3 regions of the Pantoea sp. PvP021 genome follow, and region 3 is predicted to be linked to each of the others. Evidence: predicted binding sites of a transcription regulator. Region 3 holds the regulator's gene; each other region holds the start of a gene.
The links. Region 3 encodes PurR, which represses purine synthesis genes. Its sites were predicted from a motif close to CANGCAAACGTTTGCNTG; they were not measured.
Positions count from the first base shown of each region.

Region 1 (5,767 bases), on a different contig from region 3:
CGAACAGAGCAATGTGACGCTGGAAGAGACCTTAACGCCGGTTTATCCCACCACCGAAGGTATTCGGCAGGCCACGCTGCGTAATCTCACCGATCAGGCACTGACGCTGCTGGAGAGCTGCCCGATTGCCGAACTGCTGCCGCAGGAACTGAGCGGCGGTTTAATCAGCCTGCCAGATGCGCTCCGCACGCTGCATCGTCCACCACCCGATCTAAAACTCAGCGAGCTGGAGAGTGGTCGTCATCCGGCACAACGCAGATTGATTCTGGAAGAGCTGCTGGCACACAACCTCAGCATGCTGGCGGTACGCGCCGGTGCTCAGCGCTATTACGCTTTACCGATGCTTCCCCGGCACAACCTTAGCGACCAGCTGCTGGCTGCGCTGCCCTTTTCACCGACCAATGCGCAGAAACGCGTGGTGGCGGAGATAGAGAAAGATCTGGCAAATGACTTTCCGATGATGCGGCTGGTGCAGGGTGACGTCGGCTCGGGTAAGACACTGGTCGCCGCCCTCTCTGCGCTGAACGTTATCGCACATGGTAAGCAGGTTGCCCTGATGGCGCCGACCGAACTGCTGGCTGAACAGCACGCCAGTAACTTCCGCCAGTGGTTTGCGCCGCTGGGCATTGAAGTGGGCTGGCTGGCCGGAAAACAGAAAGGCAAAGCCCGCCAGGCACAGCAGGAAGCGATAGCCAGCGGTCAGGTGGCGATGGTGGTGGGCACACATGCCCTGTTTCAGGAGCAGGTGCAGTTCAACGGTCTGGCACTGGTCATTATTGATGAGCAGCACCGGTTCGGCGTCCACCAGCGACTGGCGCTGTGGGAGAAAGGTGAGGAGCAGGGCTTCCATCCGCATCAGCTGATCATGACCGCCACACCAATTCCGCGCACCCTGGCGATGACCGCTTATGCCGATCTCGATACCTCAACCATCGATGAGCTGCCGCCGGGACGTACACCGGTGACCACCGTGGCTATCCCCGATACCCGACGCGATGAGATTGTGGCGCGGGTTGAGCATGCCTGCCGCGAAGGGCGTCAGGCCTACTGGGTCTGTACCCTGATTGAAGAGTCAGAATTGCTGGAAGCACAGGCGGCAGAAGCCAGCTGGGAATCCCTGAAAACGGCGCTGCCCGACTTAAACATCGGGCTGGTGCATGGCCGGATGAAGCCTGCGGAAAAACAGGCGGTGATGCAGGCGTTTAAAGCGAATGAACTGCAGCTGCTGGTGGCGACGACCGTGATTGAGGTTGGTGTGGACGTGCCGAATGCCAGCCTGATGATCATCGAAAACCCGGAGCGGTTAGGGCTGGCGCAGCTGCATCAGCTGCGGGGCCGTGTGGGCCGTGGTGCCGTGGCATCACACTGTGTACTGCTCTACAAAGCGCCGCTGAGCAAGACGGCGCAGAAGCGTTTACAGGTGCTGCGCGACAGCAATGACGGCTTCGTCATTGCCCAGTTCGATCTGGAGATTCGCGGGCCGGGTGAACTGCTGGGCACGCGTCAGACCGGCAATGCCGAATTTAAAGTGGCCGACCTGCTGCGCGATGCGGCGATGGTGCCCGAAGTTCAGCGTGTGGCGCGCCACATCCACCAGCACTATCCCGAGCAGGCCAGCGCATTGATTGAACGCTGGCTGCCAGAGAACACCCGTTATACCAACGTCTGAACGCCCCCCTCTGATTCGGCTTTTTTATCCCTGCCGGGCAAACGATTGCTTTTAGCCTGCGGATGATTACAATCGCCACATTATTTTTCGGGAAGAACAGAAGATGTCCACTAATCCGCAGCCAGAACAGCCTTCCGCCACGCAAAGCGAACTGATTTATCGTCTTGAAGATCGTCCTCCCCTGCCGCAAACGCTGTTTGCCGCCGGTCAGCATCTGCTGGCGATGTTTGTCGCGGTCATTACCCCCGCGATTCTGATTTGTCAGGCGTTAGGGCTGCCCGCAGAGGATACCCGGCACGTGATCAGCATGTCGCTGTTTGCATCGGGTGTGGCATCACTGCTGCAAATCAAAACATGGGGACCGGTGGGTTCGGGCCTGCTGTCGATTCAGGGCACCAGCTTCAACTTCGTTACGCCCTTGATTATGGGCGGCATGGCGCTAAAAAATGGCGGCGCTGACGTGCCTACCATGATGGCGGCGCTGTTTGGCACGCTGATGGTCGCCTCCTGTACCGAAATGGTGCTGTCACGCGTATTGCACCTGGCGCGCCGGATCATCACGCCGCTGGTTTCCGGTATCGTGGTGATGATTATCGGCCTGTCGCTGATTCAGGTGGGGCTGACCTCCATTGGCGGCGGTTTCAGCGCGATTAACGACCATACTTTTGGTGCGCCGAAAAACCTGATGCTGGCAGGGGCTGTGCTGCTGGTGATCGTGCTACTTAACCGGCAGAAGAACCCCTACCTGCGCGTTGCCTCCCTGGTCATTGCCATGGCGGTGGGCTATCTGCTGGCCTGGGCGATGGGCATGCTGCCTGCCGCCGGCATCCCCACCGATCAGCCGCTGATCGTGGTGCCGACCCCGCTCTATTACGGGCTGGGCTTCGACTGGAATCTGCTCATCCCGCTGATGCTGGTGTTTATGGTGACCTCTCTGGAGACTATCGGCGATATCACCGCCACCTCGGATGTGTCAGAGCAGCCGGTCAGCGGGCCCCTCTATATGAAACGCCTGAAAGGCGGCGTGCTGGCGAATGGCCTCAACTCCTTTGTCTCCGCGCTGTTTAATACTTTCCCGAACTCCTGCTTCGGTCAGAACAATGGCGTGATCCAGTTGACCGGTGTTGCCAGCCGCTACGTCGGCTTTGTTGTCGCGCTGATGCTGATTGTGCTGGGGCTGTTCCCGGCGGTCAGCGGACTGGTGCAGATGATCCCTGAACCGGTACTCGGCGGCGCCACCATTGTGATGTTCGGCACCATCGCCGCCTCGGGTGTTCGCATTGTGTCACGCGAGCCGCTTAACCGCCGCGCCATCATGATTATTGCGCTGTCGCTGGCGGTGGGCCTGGGCGTTTCCCAGCAGCCGCTGATCCTGCAGTTTGCGCCTGACTGGCTGAAAACCCTGCTCTCTTCCGGTATTGCGGCGGGCGGTATTACCGCTATCGCACTCAACCTGATTTTTCCGCCAGAGAAGTAAGGCCAGAGGCAGGCTTCGGCCTGCCTGCTAATTATTCGGATTTACATCCAGGCTGTTGAGCTGTAACGGTAATTCAGGCATAACAACCTCTCACCGGATTTAACTCGGGAAGGATGCTATGAAATTTATTGGAAAGTTTTTCCTCACCTTACTTTTGCTGCTGCTTTTCACCCTGGTCGTGATCTATGTTCTGTTGCAGACACAGTGGGGTGCAGGCTGGTTTAGCCGTTGGGTGAGTGACAAAACCGAATGGCATCTCTCCCTGAGTAAAATTGAACACAATTTCTCCTCTCCCTCTCACATCATTCTGGATGACTTCAGCTTTGGTCACGATGGACAGCCTGCAGTTCTGGTGGCGAAACGGGTCGATCTCGGTCTGGCACTGATTCAGTTCAGCGATCCGCTGCATTTCAGCAGCCTTGAGCTGCGCGACGGAGAAGTGAATCTGGCCAATCTGGCGCCAGGCAGCGCGCTACCGATTCAGGCCGATCGCCTGCAACTCAACAATATGCGTATCGACAGCCCCAACAGCGCGTTACCGCTGTTTGCTCAGCAGGTTAATGGCGGCATTCTGCCGTGGAAACCCACTGCCCTTGATATGCTGGGCCGCGATGCCCGCTTCCAGATGAGCGCAGGCAGCATGACACTGAATAATGTGCCGGGTGAAAACGTACTGATCCAGGGCAGTGTCTCCCAGGGTCGGATGCGCTTTGACAATATTGGTGCCGACCTGGCGCGTGGCTCCATGACCGGCAACGGTGAGCGCGATGCCCAGGGCAACTGGAAAATTAATCAGCTGCGCCTGAACGACATCCGTCTGCAGACCACCAGCAGCCTGAAAGATTTCCTGCATAGCCTGCAGGTTGTCCCCTCGATTGCTATTACGCGACTCGACATGACCGATGCCCGCCTGCAGGGGCCTGACTGGGCGGTAACGGATCTGGATCTGACGCTGAGAAACGTTAACTGGCAGGGTGATGACTGGCAGAGTAACGATGGTTCGCTGGCGCTGAATGCCAGCAATTTTATCAACGGTGGATTCGAACTAAATGACCCCATCGTTAACCTGGACTTCTCACCGCAGGGCGTGGCACTGACGCAGTTCAGTTCACGCTGGGCAAATGGGGTAATTCGGGCTGACGGTGACTGGTCGCGTAGCGATAAACGCCTGACACTGAAAAACCTGGCGGTGGCGGGACTGGAATACACTCTGCCGCAGGACTGGCGCGATCGCTGGCAGGCGACACTGCCCGCGTGGCTGGATAGCGTAGAGGTGACGCGCTTCACCTCTAACCGAAACCTGATTATCGACATCAATCCGGCTTTTCCCTTCCAGCTGACCTCACTGGATGGATCCGGTGAAAACCTGCTGCTGGCGCAGCAGCACCAGTGGGGGATCTGGTCGGGTAAGCTCAGCCTGAACGCGGCAGAATCAACCTTTAATCGCACCGACCTGCGTCATCCGTCGATTGCGCTGAGCGCTGACCAGCAGCAGATTCAGGTTACGGAGCTGAGTGCGTTCAGTAATAAGGGCCTGCTCGAAGGGACGGCCACCGTAGGCCAGCAGCCAGCCCGTCCGCTGACGCTGCAACTGACGGGTCGTGCTGTACCTGTGAATGTGTTACAGAACTGGGGATGGCCCGCGTTGCCGTTAACCGGTGACAGTAATATGCAGCTGCAGCTGAACGGTGCATTAACCGCAAATCAGCCGCTTCGCCCGACGATCAATGGCAGTTTGTCGGTGACAACCGACAGTCAGCAACTGCAGCAGACCATGCAGGCTGGCGAGGTACGTTAACAACAGATCTGGGCCGCTGAAGCGGCCCTGATGATTAGTTGATACGCGCGCCGGAACCTCCCTCTTCCAGCGGCCCATCAGGATCGGCGGGCAGGACGATATAGACCCCTTCAAACACAGCGCCACACTCATCATTGCCAAAAAGCTCAACTTCGAGCTGCACACGCGCTTTACGTCCGCGCGCCAGGCGGTCGAGATCGCCGCTTAATGAGCCCAGATCGGCAATCGCGCCAGGCCGTCCGCTGATGGGGTGACTGTAGCGAATGTGCGCATCCGCCAGAATAATGGTGCCACCCAGATGACGCTCGCGCAGCAGCAGCCAGATCAATCCCCAGCCGGTCAGCGTTGCCAGCGAAAACAGGCTGCCAGCGAACAGCGTCTGGTGTGGATTCTGGTTGCCCGCTTCCGGCATGGTGGTGATAAATTTTTGCCCGGTAAACTGCAGAATACGGACGCCCATCTTTTCGCTGAGCGGGATATGATCATACCAGGCCTGTTGCAGCTGACCGCACCAGTCGGCGCGATGCAGGATATCGTCAAGCGTGACGACCGGTTTGATCATCAAAAAGTGACGCACCGGCGTCGTCTGCGGCGCGGTAATCTCGCCCTGATTGATGTAGCCGAGTTTAGCGAAGAAAGCGACAGCATCTTCGCGGGCGCTGCAGGTTACCCGCTTAGCCCCTTCCTGACGCGCCACGGATTCCAGCGTCATCGCCACCAGAGTACCCAGTCCCTTGCCCTGAACCGAAGGATGAACGGCCATGAAGCGGATAGCGGCCTCATTGTCGGCATTAATATAGAGACGGCCGATGGCGACCGGATT
Region 1 covers NZ_JBSRXX010000013.1:89,989-95,755, forward strand. Annotated here, with positions in the region: gene recG (ATP-dependent DNA helicase RecG) at 1-1,669, shown strand, start outside; gene ACVKSX_RS22750 (nucleobase:cation symporter-2 family protein) at 1,773-3,146, shown strand; gene ACVKSX_RS22755 (AsmA family protein) at 3,265-4,944, shown strand; gene fabY (fatty acid biosynthesis protein FabY) at 4,979-5,767, opposite strand, start outside.
Region 1: ACVKSX_RS22750 (nucleobase:cation symporter-2 family protein) is a predicted target of PurR. The motif match lies at 1,704-1,721, and genes of this name have one in related genera.

Region 2 (5,767 bases), on a different contig from region 3:
CCAGCGCCAGTGCTAAGCCAATTATCTCGCGACCATGATGCAGGAACTCACTGATCGGCGTCTTCCAGCCATCCGCGAACAGCAGCGGCGGAATAAAGAGCACCAGAAACAGCTCCGGGTCAAAGTCGACATGCAGACCAAAAGTTGGCCAGGCCAGCATCGCACCCACGGCGATCTGAACCAGCGGCAACGGGATCTGAAAAGGGAGGATACGAGCCGCAACGCCAGAGAGCGACACGACCAGCGTCATGATGAGAATTGTAAAAAAGATTTCCATGCTTTCCTTAGGCGTCGTTTCTTTCAATCATTGGTTAAGCGCTAAAGTGTAAAACAAACTGCGGTGAAGATTGTCAGCTACGCGTGCGCCGGGCGGGAAAATAGTGGAAAATTCCGGACGTGCAGCCGCACGCCCGGTTGTACAGTCAGATCGCCCAGCCACCGGCGTAAAACGCCACCAGCGCGATAGCAATAATGACGGTGCCGACGTTGAGCTTGCGCCATTCCCCCGCGAAGAGACGCCCCACGACCAGGCTGGCGAAACCGATCATAATGCCCGTGACGATGTTACAGGTGAGCACGATAATCACCGCCGTTAACAGGCCCGACATCGCATCGACAAAATCATTAAAGTCGACTTTCGCCACATTACTGAGCATCAGCAGACCCACATACATTAATGCAGGCGCGGTGGCGTAAGCCGGCACCAGATACGCCAGCGGTGACATAAACAGAATGGCAAGGAACAGCAGGCCGACCACAATCGCGGTAAGACCGGTTTTACCCCCCGCCGCCGTTCCTGCCGCCGATTCGATATAAACCGCAGCCGGTGACGCGCCCACCAGACCCGCGAACAGGCTGCTGACGGAGTCGCTAGTCAGCGCACGGCCACCATTGATAATCTGGCCCTGTTTATCCAGCAGATTTGCCTGACCCGCGACCGCGCGAATGGTGCCGGTCGCGTCAAAGACCGCCGTCATCACCAGTGCCAGCACGCTTGGCAGCACGACCGGCTGCATCGCGCCCATAATGTCGAGGCTGAACAGCAGCGACTCACCGCTGGCATCACGCAGGCTCGGCAGCGCAAACAATCCTTTGTAGCTCACCGCCGGATCGAAAATCAGCCCCAACAGCGAAATGGCGATAATTGTCATGAGAATACCGCCGGGCATCCGGCGCTTCTCCAGTCCAATAATTGCTGCCAGTCCCAGCAGCGTCATCATTACCGGAAAAGTGGTGAAGTGCCCCAGCGCCACCGGCAGGCCCGGTGCCGGGTTTTTCACTACCAGGCCTACACCGTCAGCCGCAATCAGCAGCAAAAACAGGCCAATTCCGACGCCAGTGCCGTGCGCCACGCCCATCGGCAGGTTACGCAGGATCCAGGCTCGAATGCCGGTCACTGAGATCAGGGTAAACAGCAGGCCCATCAGGAACACCGCGCCCAGCGCAACCGGCACGCTGATGTGCTGGCCCAGCACGAGGCTGAAAGCGGTAAAGGCGGTTAAGGAGATTGCACAGCCAATCGCCATCGGCAGATTGGCCCACAGTCCCATAATGATGGAACCAAAGCTGGCAACCAGGCAGGTGGCGACAAACACGGCAGTAGGGGGAAAACCGGCCTTGCCCAGCATTCCTGGCACCACGATAACGGAGTAGACCATCGCCAGGAAGGTGGTAAGTCCGGCCAGAATTTCCTGGCGCACGCTGCTGCCGCGCGCCGAGATCGAGAACCAGGCGTCCAGTTTTCCACTGGCCGGGCGTGATTCAGTTGACATAGTTGAGCCTCAAAAATTTTTGTTGTGTGGATCGCTCTGCGACCATCGCTGTCCCTGGAATAAGCGGGTAGACGGCGTCACTGTCGGGTTTTACCCGGCAGGCAAACGTTTACCTTGCCGCAGATAGTTGGCCGCCAGAAGCGGCCAGATAAAAAGGCATGCGATTATCCGGCGTTTAGCGGCACATTTTCAACTGTCAGAGGGAGATTCTTCAGCATAAAGATCAGGCTTAAGTCGCCAGCAGCCACGTGGCCCAGGCCGACGTCAAACGCTGACGCCCTGAAGTTAACGCGATTTTCAGGGGGATGCGCACTGGCGCAGCAGTGATGAGACACGACCCGCCAGTGGAAGAGGGGAATTAACCTGGCAGCGAAAGCTCGCCGCCCTGATCGATCGCGCGCTGCCAGGCGGCACGCTGTTGCACAGTCTGCAGCCATTTCTGGCTGGCGGGCATCTGCTCCAGTCCGGCACGTCGCGCAAGCGCCAGCAGCGGAAAGCTCATCTGGATATCAGCGATACTGAAGCGCTGACCGGCGAACCAGGGATTTGCAGCCAGATGCTGTTCGATCATCTGCATGTGTGGCTTAAGCTGTTTATCCAGGAACGCTTTCTGCACGCCTTTACCGAATGCCGCCCCGACCGGGCGCAGCAGCCACGGCACCGGTGCTTTACCCATCTGACCGAAGATCAGCTTCATCACCAGCAGCGGCATCAGCGAGCCTTCGGCATAGTGCAGCCAGTAGCGGCACTGCAGCCGCGACGCCTCATCACTCACTTTGAGCCGGAACTCGTGATCATATTTCTCTTCAAGATATTCGAGAATGGCACCTGACTCTGCCACTACCTGGTTCCCGTCGGTAATGACCGGTGATTTTCCCAGCGGATGCACTTTTTTCAGCGCCTCCGGGGCCAGCATGGTCGGTTCGCGTTGATAGCGTTTAATCTGGTACGGCACTTCCAGCTCTTCCAGCAGCCACAGCACCCGATGCGAGCGCGATTTCTCAAGATGGTGAACGGTGATCATCATGATTCCCTGTGTTTTGACCTTCACCAAGTATAGACGTCACTCCACATCCGGATGTTTATCATCCTGTTCCGGGTCAAGCAGCACCGCACCCGAGCCCTGCTGACCCAGCCGGTCGCCGGGATTGCGCAGCGGGCAGTCGCGCATCGACAAACAGCCGCAGCCGATACAGCCATCCAGGTCATTACGCAGGCGGGTCAGGGTTTCAATGCGCTTATCCAGCTCTTCGCGCCAGTGCTGCGTCAGCGCATCCCACTCCGGTGTCGACATGCGCTTGTCAGGCGGAATGTGATCCAGGCTGTCACTGACCGTTGCCAGCGGAATGCCGATACGCTGCGCAATCTTGATAATCGCGACGCGTCGCAGCACGTCACGGCTGTATCGCCGCTGATTGCCGCTGTTGCGGGTGCTGAAAATAAGTCCTTTTGTCTCATAAAAGTGCAGTGCCGAAACCGCCACACCGCTGCGGCGCGCCACTTCACCCGGTGTTAAGACCGGTTTCGGATAGTTGCGTTCTTTTTTCATCAGGCTCTTTACCTCAAGTTAACTTGAGGAATTATACTCGCTCTCCATCAAAACCACTAAACTCCCATTACCGCTTATTAAGCACCAGAAGGATGAGACCATGATGCAAGAAGAGATCATTCATTCCCTGACGCACTGGATTGACCAGAACCTGGATAAGAGCCTGTCGATCGATGAGGTTGCCGCAAAATCGGGCTATTCGAAATGGCATCTGCAGCGTATGTTCCGTTCGGTAACGAAACAGACGCTGGGTGGCTATATTCGCGAGCGCCGTCTGACGCTGGCAGCGGAAGCGCTGTCACAGACACAGCGGCCGGTTTTTGATATTGCGATGCAGTATGGCTATGACTCGCAGCAGACCTTCTCCCGCGTGTTTCGTCGTCAGTTTTCACAGACGCCTACCGCTTACCGCCATACCATGCGCCGCCAGGCGATTCAGCGCCCTCGCCTGCTGAGTTTTGGCTGCAATGACGGTATCAGTAGCTTCACCCAGCGCACGACCGGCGAGTGCTGTCCGGTTCGTTGACCCCTCAGATGCGCCCGCCCGGGCGCATCTGACTGATTTCCCCACCGTTCTTCTGCTACTACTCGCTATTCCCTCACGCCGCTACCATACCAGAGTCAAATTTTGTTCAAAATTTAAAATCGGGTGATATAATGTGACCCAAGTCACACTTTGAACCTGGGTTGACGGCGAAAAAGCACCCCCTGACACACTTTTCCGCCGCCGGTGATGTCCGCAGATTGTCAGGAATACTTACTGATATTGAGGTCCGGCCGATGGCTACGTTAACCGCCAGTTTACTTGTTATGCGTTGGGAATTGCTGAGCGCAGTCATGATGTTTTTTGCCAGCACCCTGAAAACCAAACTTCGTCAGGATAGCCGTCACGTGATGGCATTTATGTGTGGCGGGATTGGTTTAGGCATGACCTGCTGGTTTGTTACCGGTCTGATGGGCATTACCCTGAGCATGGATAACGTGCATAACTTTCTGGAAATCTCAAAGCATGCCTTTATCGATGTGATGAGCCAGGCGCCTGCTGACTGGCCGATGCCCTGATTTTTGCGCATAAAAAACCCCGCTAAGCGGGGTTTTTTATATTGCTGTGTGTGCTTAAATTTTCTTCAACATGGCAGGGATATTAACATCCTGCACTGTAACGCCCGGGCTCTGCGTTCCGCGGCGGTCCTGAATCCACATATCTCCCATCATCTGATTTAAACCACGATCTAATCCGGTGACCAGTCCTGCACCTGGGGTGAAGGTCAGTTCGCCAAAGTAGATCCGCTCATCATGGATATACCAGTCCACACGCACGTAGTCGAAGTCACTGGCCAGCTTCTTGCTCAGTTCGAGCGCATGTTCCAGTGACGGCATAATCGGTGAGACATCCAGACCGGTATCGCGAATCTTGTGATAGGCCTCATTGAGGTTATTCACGTAGAAATTCATCGACAGCAGCGGCTGGCAGCGGTTGTAGATCACCTGCAGCACATATTCGAACTTGCCATCACGCTTGTTGAACATATGAAACTTGTAATCAATCGGCGCGCTTTTGCCATCACCAATGTACTTCTCAACCAGGATACGTGGCTTGATGTAGCGATAGTGAATCTCACGCGCTTCGTTGGCGAAGTCGGTCTTCAGCCAGCGATAGCAGTCATGAATGATCTGCTGCTTGCGCAGTGCGTCCGGCTCCTCCAGCAGAATCTCTACCATGTTGGAGGCGTGGTTCGGCTTGATCACCGTCCCCTTCCAGCAGGGTAAGCTGTTCAGCGTGGTCGGGTCAGTGGTTTCGTGTACCAGCGGGATCAGGTATTCATTACCGATTTTTTCAGCAATGAATTCGCGCACCGAGTACTTATCTGACAGACGACCATAGCTCTGGTAATCGCCGAAGATAAACTTACGGTACAACACCTTCTCGTTGAACACTTTTGGCTGACGCAGATTGGGCAGCTTTCTGAACTTATGGAAGTAGTAGATGCGGTCCTGATAAGCCCAGGGCATCTTCTTAATAAAATACTGCACACTTCTTCTGAGTTCTTCTTTCAACTTGAGCATATCTGACCTCATTTGTATGTTTTGTAGTTGAGTGAGGAAACCTGAATCTTTTGAATGACGCCGTTTTTAAAGAAGTAATTCATTACGGTCAGGGACAAAAGTTCTGAAAGGAAAACGCTCCACGCGGCCCCCATGATGCCGTGACCCTGGATCAACCACCAGGAGAGCGGCAAACTGATGACCATCAGGCAGATGATTTTCCTCAGCAAGTAGTTAAATCCTCCCTCTTTGACCATGTAGCGATACGCTACGGTCCCCATTGCCGAAAAGCTGGTCGCTATCGACAGCAACGTAATGAGACTTCCTGACTGAGTGAATTCCGGGCCGTACAACGCAATGATGATCCGCTCGCCGTAAAGCGAAATGACCAGCAGCATCA
Region 2 covers NZ_JBSRXX010000007.1:156,267-162,033, forward strand. Annotated here, with positions in the region: gene ACVKSX_RS17835 (Na+/H+ antiporter) at 1-277, opposite strand, end outside; gene ACVKSX_RS17840 (NCS2 family permease) at 423-1,772, opposite strand; gene ACVKSX_RS17845 (glutathione S-transferase family protein) at 2,131-2,796, opposite strand; gene soxR (redox-sensitive transcriptional activator SoxR) at 2,836-3,321, opposite strand; gene soxS (superoxide response transcriptional regulator SoxS) at 3,422-3,847, shown strand; gene ACVKSX_RS17860 (YjcB family protein) at 4,102-4,383, shown strand; gene ACVKSX_RS17865 (ATP-grasp fold amidoligase family protein) at 4,438-5,388, opposite strand; gene ACVKSX_RS17870 (oligosaccharide flippase family protein) at 5,397-5,767, opposite strand, start outside.
Region 2: ACVKSX_RS17840 (NCS2 family permease) is a predicted target of PurR. The motif match lies at 1,871-1,888, and genes of this name have one in related genera.

Region 3 (5,767 bases):
TTAATAATTCGTAATAATTTCGTTGATATAAGACGCTGAAAATGTTCATTTTCAGCACAATTGCGTGGGTTGCAAAGATTAATATTAAAAGGCATTACAGTTTTTAAAAGAACTGGACTAGAATGGCCTGGGCGCTGATCCTGGATCAGATTAATCTCAACTTTGTCGCGGTGCGTAGTGGCCCTGACAACTTAACTAATCAACGGACTATGCGTTTAATCATTACGTTTTTCATGCTGGCCTTTGCGCAACTGTTTTTCAACATCGCCGCTGCGTCGCCTCACGCGCCGGTGAACGTCAGTACGCATAAAGCAGAGAAAAAGAGTGCGCGCGACGATGAGCGTCGCAAGCGTCGCCCGGTCAAAACGGTGACGAAAAAGACTCGCCTCAGCCCGGTTCAAAAACTAAAAACAAAAAAACTGAAAAAAGTCGAACTCGCCGCGAAACAGACGCCTGCTAAGAAGACCTCGCTAAAAACCGCCCGTCTCAGTAAGAACAAAGAGAAAAAACGTTATGGTCATCAGCGCCTGCTGAAAACCGCAGAGGTCACTACCAGCGAGACCGGCACGATTAAGATGAGCAAATCTCACCGTCAGCGCTACCAGAAGGCCCGCGAAACCGCGATGACCAAGCTGATGGGTCAGTTGGGTAAACCCTATCAGTGGGGCGGCACCTCTCCCCATACCGGTTTCGATTGCAGCGGCCTGGTCTGGTACGCCTATAAAGATCTGGTGAAGTTTAAGATCCCACGTACCGCTAACGAGATGTACCACCTGCGTGATGCCGCGCCGATCAAGCGTGAGTCGCTGGAGAAAGGCGATCTGGTCTTCTTCCGTATCAATGGACGCGGTACTGCGGACCATGTCGGCGTTTACCTGGGTGATGGCAAGTTTATCCAGTCGCCACGCACCGGCAAAGATATTCAGATCAGCGCGTTAGGAGAAGATTACTGGCAGCGCCACTATATTGGTGCCCGTCGGGTGATGACGCCAAAAACCATACGCTGAGCAGCAGAACAACCAGAAGAGAGCCGGGATAATCCCGGCTTTTTTTTAGTGCAGAATAGCGGTAAAACTAAAGGCCACAATCATCAGCAGACAGCCCGCGGTGGTCATTAAAGCCAGTTTAAGATCGGTACTCATTGCTTGCTCCTTAGTCACACAATTAGTAGGGGTATCGCATTTTCCCACAGGGCCCGGTAAAAATCTCGTTTTATCCGTTCAGCCTTGTTAGAATCCCGCCTTTGTTGCGCAACGCGCGCAACCCTGATTCCGTTTGCGCACGTTTTCAGGCGCTTTTACGCCGCCAGCGGCCTGTTTCCTGGCCATGAAAGCTGCATCTTTGCGGAAAAAACCCTGAGCAGACGCAAACGTTTAACACTACGCTTATCATAGAGTTAGATAAGCACTGGAGTCCGATTTTCATGGCAACAATTAAAGATGTGGCGAAACGCGCTGGCGTCTCAACGACCACCGTTTCGCACGTCATCAATAAAACCCGCTTTGTGGCTGAAGAGACGCGCAACGCGGTCTGGCAGGCGATTAAAGAACTGCACTACTCGCCGAGCGCCGTGGCGCGCAGCCTGAAAGTGAATCACACCAAAACGCTGGGCCTGCTTGCCACCTCCAGCGAAGCGCCCTATTTCGCTGAAATTATCGAAGCGGTTGAAAATCACTGCTTTGACAAAGGCTATACGCTGATTCTGGGTAATGCGCATAACGATCTGCAAAAACAGCGCGCCTATCTCAGCATGATGGCGCAGAAACGCGTCGATGGGCTGCTGGTGATGTGCTCTGAATATCCGGACGATCTGCTGCAGATGCTGGAAGAGAACCGCAATATCCCGATGGTGGTGATGGACTGGGGTGAATCGCGCGCCGACTTCACCGACACGGTACTGGATAATGCTTTCCAGGGCGGCTATCTGGCGGGACGCTATCTGATTGAACGCGGACACCGGGATATTGGTGCTATCCCCGGTCAGATGGAGCGTAACACCGGTGGCGGACGTCATGCCGGTTTCCTGAAGGCGATGGAAGAAGCGGGTATTCAGCCACGCGCCGAGTGGATTGTGCAGGGTGACTTTGAGCCGGAGTCAGGCTATCAGGCGATGCAGCAGATCCTGTCGCAGAAGCAGCGTCCGACGGCGGTGTTCTGTGGCGGTGACATCATGGCGATGGGCGCGATTTGCGCCGCCGACGAGATGGGTTTGCGCGTCCCCCAGGATATTTCGGTGATCGGCTATGACAATGTGCGCAACGCCCGCTATTTTGCACCGGCCCTGACCACGGTGCATCAGCCTAAAGCCCAGCTGGGTGAGAAAGCGCTGGAAATGCTGCTGGACCGCATTACCAGTAAGCGCGAAGTGTCACAAACGATTGAGGTCCATCCCACGCTGATTGAGCGCCGTTCCGTGGCCGATGGCCCGTTCCGCGACTATCGCCGTTAATGCTCGCTTAACCACTCCTGATTAAGCGTTTGCGCATCACCCAGATAGCTGAGCAACCAGCCTGTCGCCGGTGATGCGCGATCCTCTGCCCAGCTGACGCAACATGGGCTGTCCGGAAACGCCACCGGCAGCGTCAGTTCAACCAGCTCGCCACTGTCGAGCAGCGGCCTGGCCAGGTGACCGGGCACCATCGCCACACACAATCCCGCCTGCACGCACTCCAGCCCGGTTTGCCACTCCGGCACCACCAGCCGGCGCTGGTTATCCAGCGTCCATGTCATACGACGCGGCAGTGCGCGAGAAGTATCTTCCAGCACCAGGGAGGGCCAGCTCCGCAGCGTGTCATCATCTATCTGGCTCGCCTGCGTCAGAGGATGGTCGGGCGCAACCACGCAGCGCCAGTTAAGTGTGCCCATATCCCGAAAAGCAAAACGTCCGCCCACCGGTATCGCCTGCGTGGCACCAATCGCCACTTCCACCCGGCCATCGGCCAGCGCATCCCAGACGCCGTTAAAGACTTCATAGCTGATAATCAGCTCCATATCGGGAAAGTGGCGATAGAAATCTTTGACCAGTTGTCGGGTGCGCTGAGGTTTAGCGATACGGTCAACGGCTATGCTTAGCTGGCCGCGCCAGCCGTTAGCCAGCTGCTGACACTGTCGCCGGGTGGCAAGCATTTTTTTGATGACGCTACGTCCTTCCCGGACAAAATGCTCACCCGCCGGGGTCAGAACCACTTCGCGATGCTGCCGTTCAAATAGCGGTACCGCCAGCCAGTTTTCCAGCTGACGCACCGTATAGCTGATGGCAGAGGGCACCCGATGTAACTCCTGCGCGGCGGCGCTGAAGCTCCCCCCGCGGGCGACAGCGTCAACCACTTCTAATGCATATTCTGACCACATAATCTGCCTTCAAAAATTTTAACAGCAATCGGCAAATATTACCGTTTCACAGCAGCAAACGCACCTTTTACACTCTGCCGCGTTTATCCTGCAAAAATGAGAATCAGATGTTGTCGAATAAAGGGTTTATGCCCTACCTTGCCCTGCTGAGCATGCTGGGCTTTTTAGCCACTGATATGTACCTGCCCGCCTTTGGTGCGATGCAGCAAACCTTTAACACTTCACCCGGTCTGATCAGCGCCAGTATGAGTCTCTTCCTGGGCGGCTTCGCCGTGGGTCAGCTCTTCTGGGGCCCCCTCTCCGATCGCATCGGTCGTAAACCGGTGCTGCTGTCCGGACTGGCCATGTTTGGCGCTGGCTGCGCAGGCATGCTGTGGGTGAATGATATCTATCTGATGCTGGCGCTGCGTTTTGTCCAGGCGATTGGCGTCTGTGCCGCTGCCGTAAGCTGGCAGGCGCTGGTGGTGGATCGCTATCCTGCAGCGCGCGCTAACAAAGTCTTTGCCACCATTATGCCGCTGGTTGCGCTCTCTCCGGCGCTGGCTCCGCTGCTGGGTGCCTGGCTGATCGGCCACTTCCACTGGCGTTCGATTTTCCTGGTGCTGACCCTGATTGCAGTGGCGTTGATTCTGGCCACGCTGCGTCTGCCCACCGTGCGCAAGGCAGCGGGAGAAAAAGGTGCGCAGCCGGGCTTTTTCACGCTGCTTAAATCACGGGTCTACAGCGGCAACGTGCTGATCTACTCCGCCTGCTCAGCCAGCTTCTTTGCCTGGCTGACCGGATCGCCCTTTATTCTGGCGGATCTGGGTCTGTCGCCCGCCGATATCGGTCTGAGTTATGTGCCCCAGACGCTCGCCTTTTTAATTGGTGGCTTCGGCTGTCGCACCCTGCTCAACCGCTTTAACGGCGCACAATTGCTGCCCTGGCTGCTGGCCGTCTACAGCCTGAGCATTCTGGCGCTGTTTGCTGTTGCGCTTGCTGGCAGCAGCACGCTGGTGAGTCTGATGGTACCGTTCTGCGGTATGGCGCTGGCTAACGGCGCGATCTATCCGATTGTGGTGTCCAGTGCGCTGATGCCCTTCCCAACCGCTACCGGTAAAGCCGCCGCGTTGCAGAATACACTGCAGTTAGGACTCTGTTTCGCTGCCAGCCTGGCAGTGTCGGCCGGCTTAACTCAGCCGCTATTTACCACCACACTGATGATGACGGTGACAATTGTGCTGGCGCTGTTGGGTTACGCCATGCAGCGTGCCGCAAGCGCACAAACTGTTGTTGCCTCTGCGCAAACTGCCTGCCAGGATAATCAGTGACACACTGACTTTTTAGTTAGCGCCCTAACAATAAGTTATTGAATATTGACCCGCGTGAGCATATACTCATCCGGGTCAACAAATCTGTAATAAATCAACAATATAATAACGTAATAATCTGATTGGCACCCTGCTGCCGGGACGGTATTCGCGCGCGTTATTCTCACCTTACCCGACCTGCTGCAGGCTGTTCCAGTCCTCTGTATCACACAGATAACCGGTTTGCGGAGCCATCCGCATCGTTTCTCATTGCCTGAATAAATTGGCTACTCTTTGTTCAGGTTCAGATTGGACAGGTGGTGGAAAATCTATGAGTTCATCTTATGCAGAAGAAGTGAGCCTCGAAGAAAACCATTGGTATCGCATCGTTCATGAACTGCTGGAAAAAGCGGATATCGAAATTAATGGTTCACGTCCCTGGGATATTCATATTAATCATCCTGGTTTTTTTAAACGTGTTCTGCAGGAGGGCTCTCTTGGGCTCGGTGAGAGCTATATGGATGGATGGTGGGAGTGTGACCGACTGGATATTTTCTTCCATCAGGTACTTAAACATAAACTCGATCAGCAGCTGCCTCATCACTTCAAAGATACGCTGCGCATTGCCGCCGCACGCTTAACCAATCTGCAGTCAAAAAAACGGGCGTGGATTGTCGGTAAAGAGCATTACGACCTGGGCAACGACCTCTTTTCACTGATGCTCGATCCCTATATGCAATACTCCTGTGGCTACTGGAAAGAGGCGACGACACTGGCGACGGCGCAGGAAGCCAAGCTGGATATGATCTGCCGTAAATTAGCGCTGGAACCTGGAATGTCACTTCTGGATATCGGCTGTGGCTGGGGCGGACTCGCGGAATTTGCCGCACGTCATTATGGCGTTAAAGTGCATGGCGTGACGATTTCCGCCGAACAACAGAAACTGGCGCAGCAGCGCTGTAGCGGATTAGACGTCACGATTCTGTTGCAGGATTATCGCGACCTGAATGAGCAGTTTGATCGTATTGTGTCGGTGGGTATGTTTGAACATGTCGGACCGAAAAATTACGCGACCTATTTTGACGTGGTCGATCGTAATTTAAAGCCTGACGGTATTTTCCTGCTTC
Region 3 covers NZ_JBSRXX010000001.1:948,961-954,727, forward strand. Annotated here, with positions in the region: gene ACVKSX_RS04360 (C40 family peptidase) at 210-1,007, shown strand; gene cydH (cytochrome bd-I oxidase subunit CydH) at 1,053-1,142, opposite strand; gene purR (HTH-type transcriptional repressor PurR) at 1,424-2,449, shown strand; gene punR (DNA-binding transcriptional activator PunR) at 2,446-3,351, opposite strand; gene punC (purine nucleoside transporter PunC) at 3,459-4,661, shown strand; gene cfa (cyclopropane fatty acyl phospholipid synthase) at 4,972-5,767, shown strand, end outside.